2 regions of the Actinoplanes sp. NPDC051494 genome follow, and region 1 is predicted to be linked to the other one. Evidence: riboswitches for the same ligand, from Rfam matches in the RefSeq annotation. Region 1 holds a riboswitch; the other holds the start of a gene.

Region 1 (5,370 bases):
TCTTCATCGAGCTGATGCGCCACGCGCTGCTCGAGGAGGTCCACCTGGCGTCCGCACCCTGGGTGCTCTGGGTCGAGGCCATCAGCTGGACCCTGGTCGCCGGGATCGGCGGATACATCTACTTCTGGCGCGGAGAGAAGGGCTACGGCCGTGGCTGACGAGCGCGAACCCACCGTCATCGTCGACGACGCCCACGTCGTCTACCGGGTGCAGCAGGCCGGCGGCGCCTCCAGCCCGCTGGCCGGCTTCAAACGGATCGTCACCGGCACCAAGCCCGCCACGCTGCGCGAGGTGCATGCGATCAAGGGGGTCAGCTTCGTCGCGTACAAGGGCGAGGCGATCGGCCTGATCGGCACCAACGGCTCCGGCAAGTCGACACTGCTGCGGGCGATCGCCGGCCTGCTCCCGGTGGAGCGCGGCGCGATCTTCGCCTCCGGTCAGCCGTCGCTGCTCGGTGTCAACGCGGCGCTGATGAACGACCTGCCCGGCGAGCGCAACGTGGTGCTCGGCTGCCTCGCGATGGGGATGTCCCCGGCCGAGGTGAAGCCCAAGGTCAAGGAGATCATCGACTTCTCCGGGATCAACGAGCGCGGCGACTTCAGCTCGCTGCCGATGCGGACGTACTCCTCCGGCATGGCGGCCCGGCTGCGCTTCTCGATCTCCGCGGCCAAGAAGCACGACGTGCTGCTGATCGACGAGGCGCTGGCCACCGGTGATGCGAAGTTCCGCAAGCGCAGCGAGCAGCGGGTCCGCGACCTGCGCGCCGAGGCCGGCACGGTCTTCCTGGTCAGCCACAGCGAGCAGTCGATCCGGGACACCTGTGAGCGCTCGATCTGGCTGGAGTCCGGCCTGATCCGCGCGGACGGCCCGACCGACCAGGTCATGAAGGAATACGAGGCGTACGTCAAGAAGTGAGAAAAGGGGGCGGCCGGTGGCCGCCCCCTTTCCCTTCGCTGTGACCTATCTCATAGATAGGTGCACGTGGTTCGTGTGGTCGCTGGACGGGTCGCCGTTACCTCCGGAGTACGCCTTCCAGCCACTGCTCGGCAACCAGATCCGGTTGAACCAGATCACGTACAACACCCCGAGCCGGCTCGAGTTGTCGATGAAATAGTCGGCCAGGTTGTTGCCGTACGTCTTGCTGCTGCCGGTGGCCACCCCGCCGAAGCCGGTCTTGTCGGCGGCGAAGTCGCAGGCCCGTCCCTTGGGGTGCTCACCGCTGTTCTGGGTGCGGAAGCAGGCCACGAAGCGGGTGAAGCCGGCCGCCTGCGCCTGCTTCATCGCGTGCAGGGTGCGCGGGGTGATGCAGCCACCCGAGGTCGGATCGTCGATGCTGCACGACTCCGACACCAGCGAACCGTCGGAGTTGCGGGGCGCCGACTCGGCCGTCGAACTGTTGCCCGCCGGGCTGCTGCCGGTCTCGGCGACCGCTTTCGCCGCGTTGGCGGCGGCAACCTTGGCGTTGTGCGTCTTCAACGCGTTCTCGGCCTGCGTCTTGCGCTTGGCCATGACCGTGACCTGCGCCTGCTGCTTGCGGATCTCGACGTCGATCGCGGTCTTCGCCTGCTCCTGCTGGGTCTTCGCGTCCTTGAGGTCCCGGACCGCGCGGTCCTGCTTGACCGCGATCGTCTCCAGCGTCTCCGCCCGGTCCATCATCGTGCCGGTCGACGACGCGGTGAGCAGCGCGCCCATCGGCCCCAGCCGGCCCCGCTGGTACGACTGCCGGACGATGTCGTCCAGTGCCGCCTGCCGCGGGCCGAGCTCGGTATCGAGCTCCTTGAGCTTGGTGACCAGCGTCTGCTGCCGCTTCCTGGAACCCTCGAGCGTCTCCTGGGCCTCCACGAAGCCCTTCGAGGCGTCCTCGAGCTGATCGGTCAGCGACTTGGAACCGCCCTCGCCGTCGTCACCGGAATCCCCCGGCGCGGCCAGCGGTGGCGGCGCGGCGAAGGCCGCGCCCGGACCGGCCAGCGCCAGTCCGGTGGTCGCGACGAGCAGCGCCAGAACGGTCGCTAATCGCCTGCGGACAGGGTCGACCCTCAACGTACGTTCCTTCCGTCGGCCGCCGACCGAGTTAGCTGACGGGTTCGGGACGGAAGTGGCCCCTACCGCTGATAAGGGTCAGCGGATTCACCCCAATTACCTGGTGGGTCCCCGGCTCGCCTCGCGGCGATTAGGCGGCGGCTCCGTGATGGAACCGTGACGAACACTACCCATCGATTTCCAGTATTGACAGTCGTCGTACTCAGCGCGGTCGTGCGAACACATTCCGTGAAATGACTACGGAGAGAATGCAACGACTCACTTTGATGTGCCGTTACGGGCCCTGACCTGCGTCAGCCCAACGAGTGGTCACGTAAAGTCGTTGCGCCGTAACAGTTTTGCCGGGGTCGCGAGCACTGAAGGGCCGACGGAGTTCAGGTAAGCTTTCCGCCGGTCGTGCCAAGAAGGTGCCGCCCCAAAGGCGCCGGCGGACCACCGCTCAATCGTCACGCGACGAACCGGGGAACCACCAGGTAATTGGGGTGAATCCGCTGACCCCCATCAGCGGTAGGGATCGCTTCCGTCCCGAACCCGTCAGCTAACTCGGTAGGCGGCAACGTGGAAGGAACATGGATGACGGCACGACCCAGCCGGTGGCTCGTTCTCGCCCTGGCCTCGCTAGTCGCGGTGACCATGGTCGTCACGCCCGGCGCACCCGCTAGCGCCGCCCCGGGCGGGGAGACCACCGCGGACGACGGCGACGACAACCCGCAACTCAACGACCTGCTCGACAGCACCGGCCGGCGATACATGCAGGCCAAGACCGCGGTCAAGAAGTCGACCAAGGCCCAGGCCACCCTCACCGTGCAGGTGAAGGCCGCCGAGGACAAGCGCGACGCCCTGCTGCCCCAGGTGGGCGCGGTCGCCGCCCAGCAGTACCGCACCGGCGGCGTGACCACGATGGGCTTCCTGCTCAACGCGAGCTCCCCCGGCCTGTTCCTGGACAAGGCCATCTCCCTCGAGGAGATCAACTCCAGGAACGACCACAAGCTGCACGAACTCGACGAGGCCATCAACGAGGTCGCCACCAAGAAGGCGCAGCTCGACCAAGAGGTCAAGTCGCAGAAGCAGAACCTCGTCGCGATGGAGAAGCAGAAGAAGTCGGCCGAGAAGGCCCTCAACCTCGTCGGCGGCGACACGGTCACCGGCGGCTTCGTCAACGCCAAGAGCGACGAGGCGGCCCCGGCCCCCCGCGACGCGGACGGCGACTTCGCCGGCGAATCCTGCAGCGTCACCGACCCGACGACCAGCGGCTGCATCACGGCCCGGACCTTGCATATGTACAAAGAAGTGAAGAAGGCCGGATTCAATCGGTTTGTCGGATGTCACCGCAACGGCGGGCCGTTCGAACATCCCAAGGGCCGGGCCTGCGACTGGTCCCTGCAGAAGTCGGGGTTCGCGCCGTGGCACAACCAGGACACCCGTGAGTACGGCAACAACCTCATGGCGTTCCTCGTTCGTAACGCGGACAACCTGGGCATTCTGTACGTCATCTGGAACAAGATGATCTGGTTCCCGGTCACCGGGTGGAAGTCTTATCACGGGCCCAGTGATCACACCGACCACGTGCACGTGTCGATGCTCTAGGCGTCTCTTCGTGTGCTGACCCGGCCCCTGCTTCGCTTGCTTGCTCGCGGAGTGGGGGCCGGGCTGTTTCACCCTGGGTCAGCGGTTGTCGCCGCTGCCGGACAGGCGGCCTCGGGTTTGGCGGCTGGCCAGTTTGGCCAGGTTGGTGGTGGCTATGTCGTCCAGGGACAGGTCCAGGTAGTCGGCCAGGACGGCTACGTACCAGAGGACGTCGCCCAGTTCTTTGGCTATGCCGGCCCGGTCCAGTCGGGATTCGTCGCTGTCTTGGTCCCGGACCCACTTCTTGAACTTCTCGGCCACCTCGCCGGACTCGCCGACCAGGCCGAGCACCAGGTGCAGCAGCTCGTTACGGCGGTCTCGCGGGGCGGCGGTGCGCAGAGCGCCCCGCTGGTAGTCGTCCAGGTCCATGGCGGATCATTATGGCCGACCACGACCTTCTCGTGAACGAAGTTGCTGTGGACGGCGGGATCGCCCGGATCAGGGCCAAGATCGTAGCTTTACCTTCGACGGAACGGGCCGTGCTCGGCCCTCCGCTGACCGAGCGGGAATTGTCAGGCTTCGAGGATCAGCTCGGTGTCCGGCTACCGGCGGAGTTCCGCGAGTTCGTCACCCAGATCGGCCACGGCGGGTCCGGGCCGCAATATGGCCTATTGCCCATGGCGACGTGGCTCCGCCCGGTCGCGGGTTTCTCCGGGGCGATCACGGTCGTCCACGGCGGGTGCAGTGACTACACCCTGCTCGTGGTCAGCGGTCCTGACCGGGGGCGGCTCGTCGAGGTCAACGCCGATGGGTGCTTCGCGCCGCGTTTTTACTCCGACCCCGGCTTTCTTGCCTGGTACGAGCGGTGGCTGGATTTTGTGCTCACCGGTCACCGTGATCTGACCTGGTTCCCGAACCAGATGGCGGGCGACGAGGCTGCGCTGGTGGCGACGCTGCGTGAGGATCCGCTGGCGGCCCGGCGGCGTGCTGCGGCCTGCACGTTCATCACGTATCCGGCGCCGGGTGCGGGGCTGCCCGAGGTGCTGGTCGGGGCGTTGTCGACGGAACCGGATGCGGCCGTCCGGGAGATGATCCTGCGGGCGCTGGCCGCCCAGGGCGAACGCGGCCGTGACCTGCTGTCCGCCGCGCTCACCGACCGCGAGGCCGGCGTGCGGTCGCTCGCGGCCGTCCTCATGTCTCCCCGCGCCCTCTGGGGAGAGCTTCCCCCGCACCGGCGGCGGGTCCTCGGCGACCATCTGCGGGCCGAGCCGGACCCGGCGGTGCGGGAAACCATCGTGCTGCTGCTCGGTCAAGCGCGCTGAGGGCCGTCGGCGGCCGGTATTGTCGGGCCATGTCCGGCCCTGGAGATGTGCCACCGGAGATCCTCGACCGGCTGCGACCGATCTGCGGGGACCTGCCGGAGACGTACGAGGAACCGGCCTGGATCGGCGTCCGCTGGCGGATCCGCAAGCGGACGTTCGCCCATGTCTACGTGCCCGACCCCGCGCGTCACAAGGTCTACGCCCAGCACCTGGTCGACGGCATGTCGCCGACCATGATGACGTTCCGCGTGCCCGCCGACGACCTCTTGGGCCTGACCGCCGGCGACGGACCGTTCTTCCGCGCCGACTGGGGCCGCAACGTCGCCGGCGCCCGGCTCGGCGACGACACCGACTGGACCGAGATCGCCGAACTCCTCACCGACAGCTACTGCGAGATGGCCCCGAGGTTCTTGGCCACCCGCGCGGCCGGCCGATAGACCAG
Region 2 (5,370 bases), on a different contig from region 1:
CAGCGGGTCGTCGCCCGGATACCGTTCGAGGTGGGCGGCGAAGTCCGCGCTCCGGCCGGCGATGTCCTCGACGCCGGGCACCACGGGGCGGTGCAGCCGGCGGATGATGTCGACGAGCACCGCGGTGGCCTGTTCGTCGTGGTCGCGGACCAGGGCCCGCAGGGTGGTGCCCGGCTCGGCGCGTTCCAGCAGCAGGGCCCCGCGCACCCGATCACGGGCGAGCAGGCGCACGGCGCCCTCCCCGGCGAATCCGGTCAGGGCGGCGGCCTCGGTGGCCAGGTGCGGGGAGCCGGGTACGCCCACCTTGAGCACCGCCGCGGACCCGTCGGCCCGGCGCACGGGCGCCACCCAGTTGAACGTCAGCGGGAACGGCTCGCCGACGGTCAGCTCCCAGTCGCCCGCGACCGCGGCCACGGTCCGCGGCAGCGTATCCAGCCAGCGGCGCCCCGCCTCGCCCCAGTTGCCGACCACATTGGCGACGAACACGTCCGGCAGCATCGCCCGAGGGTAGCGAAAAAGAGGAAGCCGCCACGACCGTGGCGGCTTCCTCAGGGGTTACGACGGGGGTGTCAGCCCGGCCGGCGGTAGGCGACCGGGGTACCCGGCCGGTCCATGTCCGCCATCCGGACGTAGTCCCCGGTGTGCGGGGCGTGCACGATCTTGCCGTCGCCGACGTAGATCGCCACATGGTGCACCGGGCTGCCGTAGAAGATGAGGTCCCCCACCTTCAGGTTCGACCGGCTGACGCTGCGACCGGCACCGATCTGGCTGCCGGTGTAGTGCGACAGGGAGACACCGACCGTGCGCCAGGCGACCTGGGTCAGCCCGGAGCAGTCGTACCCGGTCGGGCCCGCGGAGCCGAAGATGTACGGCTTGCCGATCAGATCGCAAGCCTTCTGCGCCGCCCGGTTGCCCGCTTCCTGGGAGTAGGTCGCGGGGCAGGGGCCGAGCTTCAGCGGTCCATCGTCGACACCGGACGCACCGTAGGCCTCGATCCGCAGTTCCTGCAGGTCGTCGACCTTCTTCTGGATCTGGTCCTTGCGAGTGGCGAGGTCCTTGTCCCGGGCCGCGACCGCGTCGGTCAGGGTGGCCAGATCCGATTTCTGCTTCGCGTACTTGTCGCGCAGTTTGGCGACGCCCGCCACCTCTTGCTGCTGACGCCGGGCGAGCTGGTCGAGAAACATGAGCTTCTCGGTCAGTCCGGTCGGCGACCCGGTGACGACCATCGACTCGAGCGCGCCGGGGGATCCCCGCATGTACGCGTCGGATGCCATGGCGCCCACCTGCGACATGGCGAGATCGACCTCGAGCTCCAGCGGTGCGAGCTTCTTGTCGATCTTCTTCAGCTGGGCCCGGTTGCTGCCGAGCTCACCGTGCACCTTGTTGTACTGCTCGATAAGCGGCTCGAGCTTGTTCCACTGTTCATCGATCTGCTTCTCGATGGTCGAGGGTGCCGGCGTCGCGTTCGCCGCCGTGGGTACGAGCACGACCCCGATGGCGGCGACGACACAGAGCAGACTGCGCAGAACTGCGGCGCGGGGCGCCCCAATCCGTTTCACGTAGGTGCTGTGTCCTTTCTTCCCTCAGCCGCCGACCGGGTTAGCTGTCGGGTTCGGACGGGAAGCGCGTCCGGCCGCGATCGTGCTGCGGCTTCACCCCAGAGGATCGTGGGTCCCCGGTTCGTGTACGACGATTAGGCGGTGACCCGTCAGTTCGCCCGGGTTCGGACGAGGGGGGACCGACGAGCCGGGCACCACCGTACTCCGGATCTTCCGTGATTTGAACCCGGCCTTACCACCATCAACGGCACGTAAGACCCAGTGACGGACAGTAATTAATGAAGGATTAAAGCGGCCAGGCCATCAACGCACGGTCGAGCCAGGGTACGACCAGGATCACCGTGGGTAGCACCAGCAGGCACACCGCCGAGGTGGACGCCAGCACGGTGACCGCCACCGACCGGGGGTCCGGGCCGGTCAGCCGGTCCAGGCGACGGCGGCGTTCCTCAGCGGCACCGGCCCCGATCTCGTCGGGGGCGTCCGGGCTGACCGCGTCGCCGAGCACCTGGAGGGCGCAGTGCAGCGCGCCGGCGCCGGCCCGGGTGCGCGCGGCGTCGTCGGCGGTCATCTCCAGCAGCAGGTGCACCGCGTCGAGCGGGGCCCGGCTGCGCAACGGGCGCGGCACCGCGCGGTAGAACGCCGTGAAGGACTCCATGACCAGGTCGTGGCGGTGCCGCAGGTGGGCCTGTTCGTGCGCGATCACGGCGGCGACCTGGTCGGTGCCGAGCACCCGCAGCGCTCCCCCGCTGAGCACCACCCGCGGCCGGCGCCCGGGCAGGCAGTAGGCGAACGGCAGCGGGCCGTCGAGCACCCGCAGGCCGGCGGGCACCTCGGCGGGCAGTTCGCCGTGGCGTTCGGCGGTGTCGAGCAGGTCGACCAGCATGCGGTGGCGGGCGCGGCGGGTCCGCGAGCGGTGGCTCACCCCGGCGAGGGACACCAGCAGCCGGATGATGATCAGGGTGGCCACGCCGAGCGCGGCGATCAGGGCCGCGGCGCCGGCCGGTTTGCCCGAGCCGAGCTCGTCGACCAGCTCCTGGGGGCCGGCGAGCACCACGCCGAGCGCGCAGAGGATGCCGGTGAGCGTGATGCTCTGCCACAGCACGACCGCAGCGGCCGGGGCGCGGGCGGTCCAGCGGGCGCGGGCGAGGATCCCGGGCACGGCGAGCGACAGGGTCAGCCCCAGCGCGCCGAGCAGCAGTGCGGTCACGGTCTCCTTTTCGCAGCCTCGATCGCGGCTTCCAGGGCGGACGGGTCGATCCGCCCGACAAAGTGTGCCAGAGCCGCGTCGCGGGCCGCGTCGTCCGGGGCCGTGCCGAGCGCGTCGAGCATGAGCGCCGCGGTCATCTCCTCGCGCGACTGCGCGGGTGCGTAGCGGTAGGCCCGGTCGGCCTTCTGCTGCGTGACCACGCCCTTCTTGGCGAGACGGTCAAGAACGGTCATCACCGTGGTGTACGCCAGCCCGCGCTCACCGCTGAGCCGTTCGTGGACCTGCCGGACGGTCAGCGGCTCGGCGGCGTCCCACAGCTGTCGCATGATGTCGCGTTCGAGGTCGCCCAGTGCCATGTGACCCACTCTACTGCACGGCGTCGTACTACGACGCGTAGTATCTACTACGGGACGTCGTAGAGGAGGCCATCCGTGGACGTGCTCGACCTGACCCGGCTGCAATTCGCGGTCGTGACGATCTACCACTACTTCTTCGTGCCGCTGTCGATCAGCCTCGCCGCCACCGCGGCCGGGCTGCACCTCACCTGGCTGCGCACCAGCAACGACAAGTACCGCGACCTGACCAAGTTCGTCGGCAAGCTGCTCATCGTCACGTTCGCGGTCGGCGTGGTCACCGGCCTCGTACAGGAGTTCCAGTTCGGCATGGGCTGGAGCAGCTTCGCCAGGTTCTACGGCGACGTGTTCGGCCCGACGCTCGCGATCGAGGGCATGCTCGCGTTCTTCCTCGAGGCCACGTTCCTCGCGCTGTGGTATTTCGGCTGGGACCGGCTGCCGCGCACGGTGCACGCCGCCACCATCGTGATCGTCGCCGTCGGCACGGTCCTGTCGGCGTTCATCATCCTGGCCGCCAACTCGTTCATGCAGCACCCGGTCGCGTACTCGCTCGACCCGGTCACCGGCCGGGCGCACCTCGACAGCTTCCGCGAACTGCTGCTCAACAAGGTCAACCTCGCCGCGTTCCCGCACACCCTCGCCGGGGCGGTCATGGTCGGCGGCTCGCTGCTGCTGGCCATCGGGGTCTGGCGGTTCAAGGCGACCGCTGAGGCCGGATTCCGTACGCTCGCCCGGCTGGGTGCGTGGCTGACCGTCGCCGGCGGCGCATTCACCGCGATCACCGGCGACCACCTCGGCAAGGTCATGACCGAGGTCCAGCCGATGAAGATGGCCGCCGCCGAGGCCCTGTACGAGACCACCACCGGCGCGCCGTTCTCCGCGTTCGCGCTCGGCAAGCTCGACGGCAGCGAACCGTTCTTCACCGTCGACATCCCGTACCTGCTGTCGATCCTGGCCACCGGCGACCCGCACTCCACCGTGCAGGGCATCAACAACCTGCAGGAGCAGTACGTCGCCCAGTACGGCCCGGGCAGCTACATCCCGATGATCCCGGTCGCGTTCTGGTCGTTCCGCCTCATGATCGGCATCGGCATGGTGGCGATGCTCGTCGCGGCCTACTACCTCTGGGTCACCCGCAAGGGCCGCGAGCCCGGGCGATGGTACGACCGCCAGCTGATCCGCTTCCTGCCGCTGATCCCGCTGCTGCCCACCGCGGCCAACTCGATCGGCTGGGTCTTCACCGAGACCGCCCGCCAGCCCTGGATCGCGTTCGGCATCTCCAAGGTCGCCGACGGCATCTCCCCCGGCCTGACCCGCGCCGAGGTGATCGCGTCCCTGATCGGCTTCGCGCTCATCTACGGCATCGTCGCGGTCGTCTGGTACCGGCTGATCCGCCACCTCTCCCGCCAGCCGCTGGCACCGGCGGCCGAGGCCGCACCCGAGCGCGCCGACGCGCCCGTCTACTAGGAGCAACCGATGGTCACCCTCTGGTTCTCACTCGTCGTCCTCTGCTGGGTGCTGTTCTTCGTCCTCGAGGGCTTCGACTTCGGCGTCGGCATCCTCGGCCCGGTCCTCGGCCGCGACGACCACGAACGCGGCGCGATCGTGCGCACCGTCGGCCCGTTCTGGGACGGCAACGAGGTCTGGCTGGTCGCCGCGATCGGCGTCACGTTCGCCGCGTTCCCCGACTGGTACGCCGCCCTGCTCTCCGCCCTGTACCTGCCCATGGTCGCCATCCTGCTGCTGCTCGCCATCCGCGGCGTGGCCCTGGAGTTCCGCGGCAAGGGCGACGGGGAACGCTTCCGCCGCCGCTGCGACGCCGCCCTGGCCGCCAGCTCGGCCGGCATCGTGCTGCTCTGGGGCGCGGTCCTGGGCGTGTTCACCCACGGCCTCGCGCTCGGCGCCGACGGCCAGGTCACCGGCACCGGCGTGAGCCGCAGCCTCGGCCCGCTCACCTCCGGCCCGGCACTGGCCGGCGCCGCCCTCGCTCTCCTCGGCGCACTGCTGATCGGCGCGGCCTTCCTCACCCTGCGCACCACCGGCCCGGTGCACGACCGGGCGAAGCGGTGGACGGTCCGGCTCGCCGGCGCCGGCACGGCCGGAGTCGCGGTCGCCGGGATCGCCACCGGCTCCCCGGTCACCCTGGCCGTCGCGGTCCTGCTGCTGGGCGTCACGCTCACCGCCCGGGGTGGCCGGGAAACGCTCACCTTCGCCGGTACGGCCCTCGGGGCGGCCACCGCGGTCGTCGCGG

What was found. Region 1 has a riboswitch for cyclic di-AMP ahead of ACIA6A_RS22570 (coiled-coil domain-containing protein). Riboswitches for the same ligand answer to the same signal wherever they lie in the genome.
Region 2: linked by a shared signal. The riboswitch ahead of ACIA6A_RS19590 (NlpC/P60 family protein) and the one ahead of ACIA6A_RS22570 (coiled-coil domain-containing protein) in region 1 are both predicted to bind cyclic di-AMP.

Annotation. Positions count from the first base shown of each region.
Region 1 is NZ_JBITDZ010000006.1:210,916-216,285, reverse strand. It holds gene ACIA6A_RS22580 (ABC transporter permease) at 1-158, shown strand, start outside; gene ACIA6A_RS22575 (ABC transporter ATP-binding protein) at 151-915, shown strand; gene ACIA6A_RS22570 (coiled-coil domain-containing protein) at 961-2,040, opposite strand; cyclic di-AMP (ydaO/yuaA leader) riboswitch at 2,045-2,187, opposite strand; cyclic di-AMP (ydaO/yuaA leader) riboswitch at 2,467-2,608, shown strand; gene ACIA6A_RS22565 (coiled-coil domain-containing protein) at 2,614-3,627, shown strand; gene ACIA6A_RS22560 (nucleoside triphosphate pyrophosphohydrolase family protein) at 3,706-4,035, opposite strand; gene ACIA6A_RS22555 (SMI1/KNR4 family protein) at 4,068-4,928, shown strand; gene ACIA6A_RS22550 (MmcQ/YjbR family DNA-binding protein) at 4,958-5,365, shown strand; gene ACIA6A_RS22545 (dihydrofolate reductase family protein) at 5,314-5,370, opposite strand, start outside.
Region 2 is NZ_JBITDZ010000005.1:99,491-104,860, forward strand. It holds gene ACIA6A_RS19585 (aminoglycoside phosphotransferase family protein) at 1-498, opposite strand, end outside; gene ACIA6A_RS19590 (NlpC/P60 family protein) at 570-1,559, opposite strand; cyclic di-AMP (ydaO/yuaA leader) riboswitch at 1,574-1,710, opposite strand; gene ACIA6A_RS19595 (M56 family metallopeptidase) at 1,846-2,766, opposite strand; gene ACIA6A_RS19600 (BlaI/MecI/CopY family transcriptional regulator) at 2,763-3,122, opposite strand; gene ACIA6A_RS19605 (cytochrome ubiquinol oxidase subunit I) at 3,198-4,586, shown strand; gene cydB (cytochrome d ubiquinol oxidase subunit II) at 4,596-5,370, shown strand, end outside.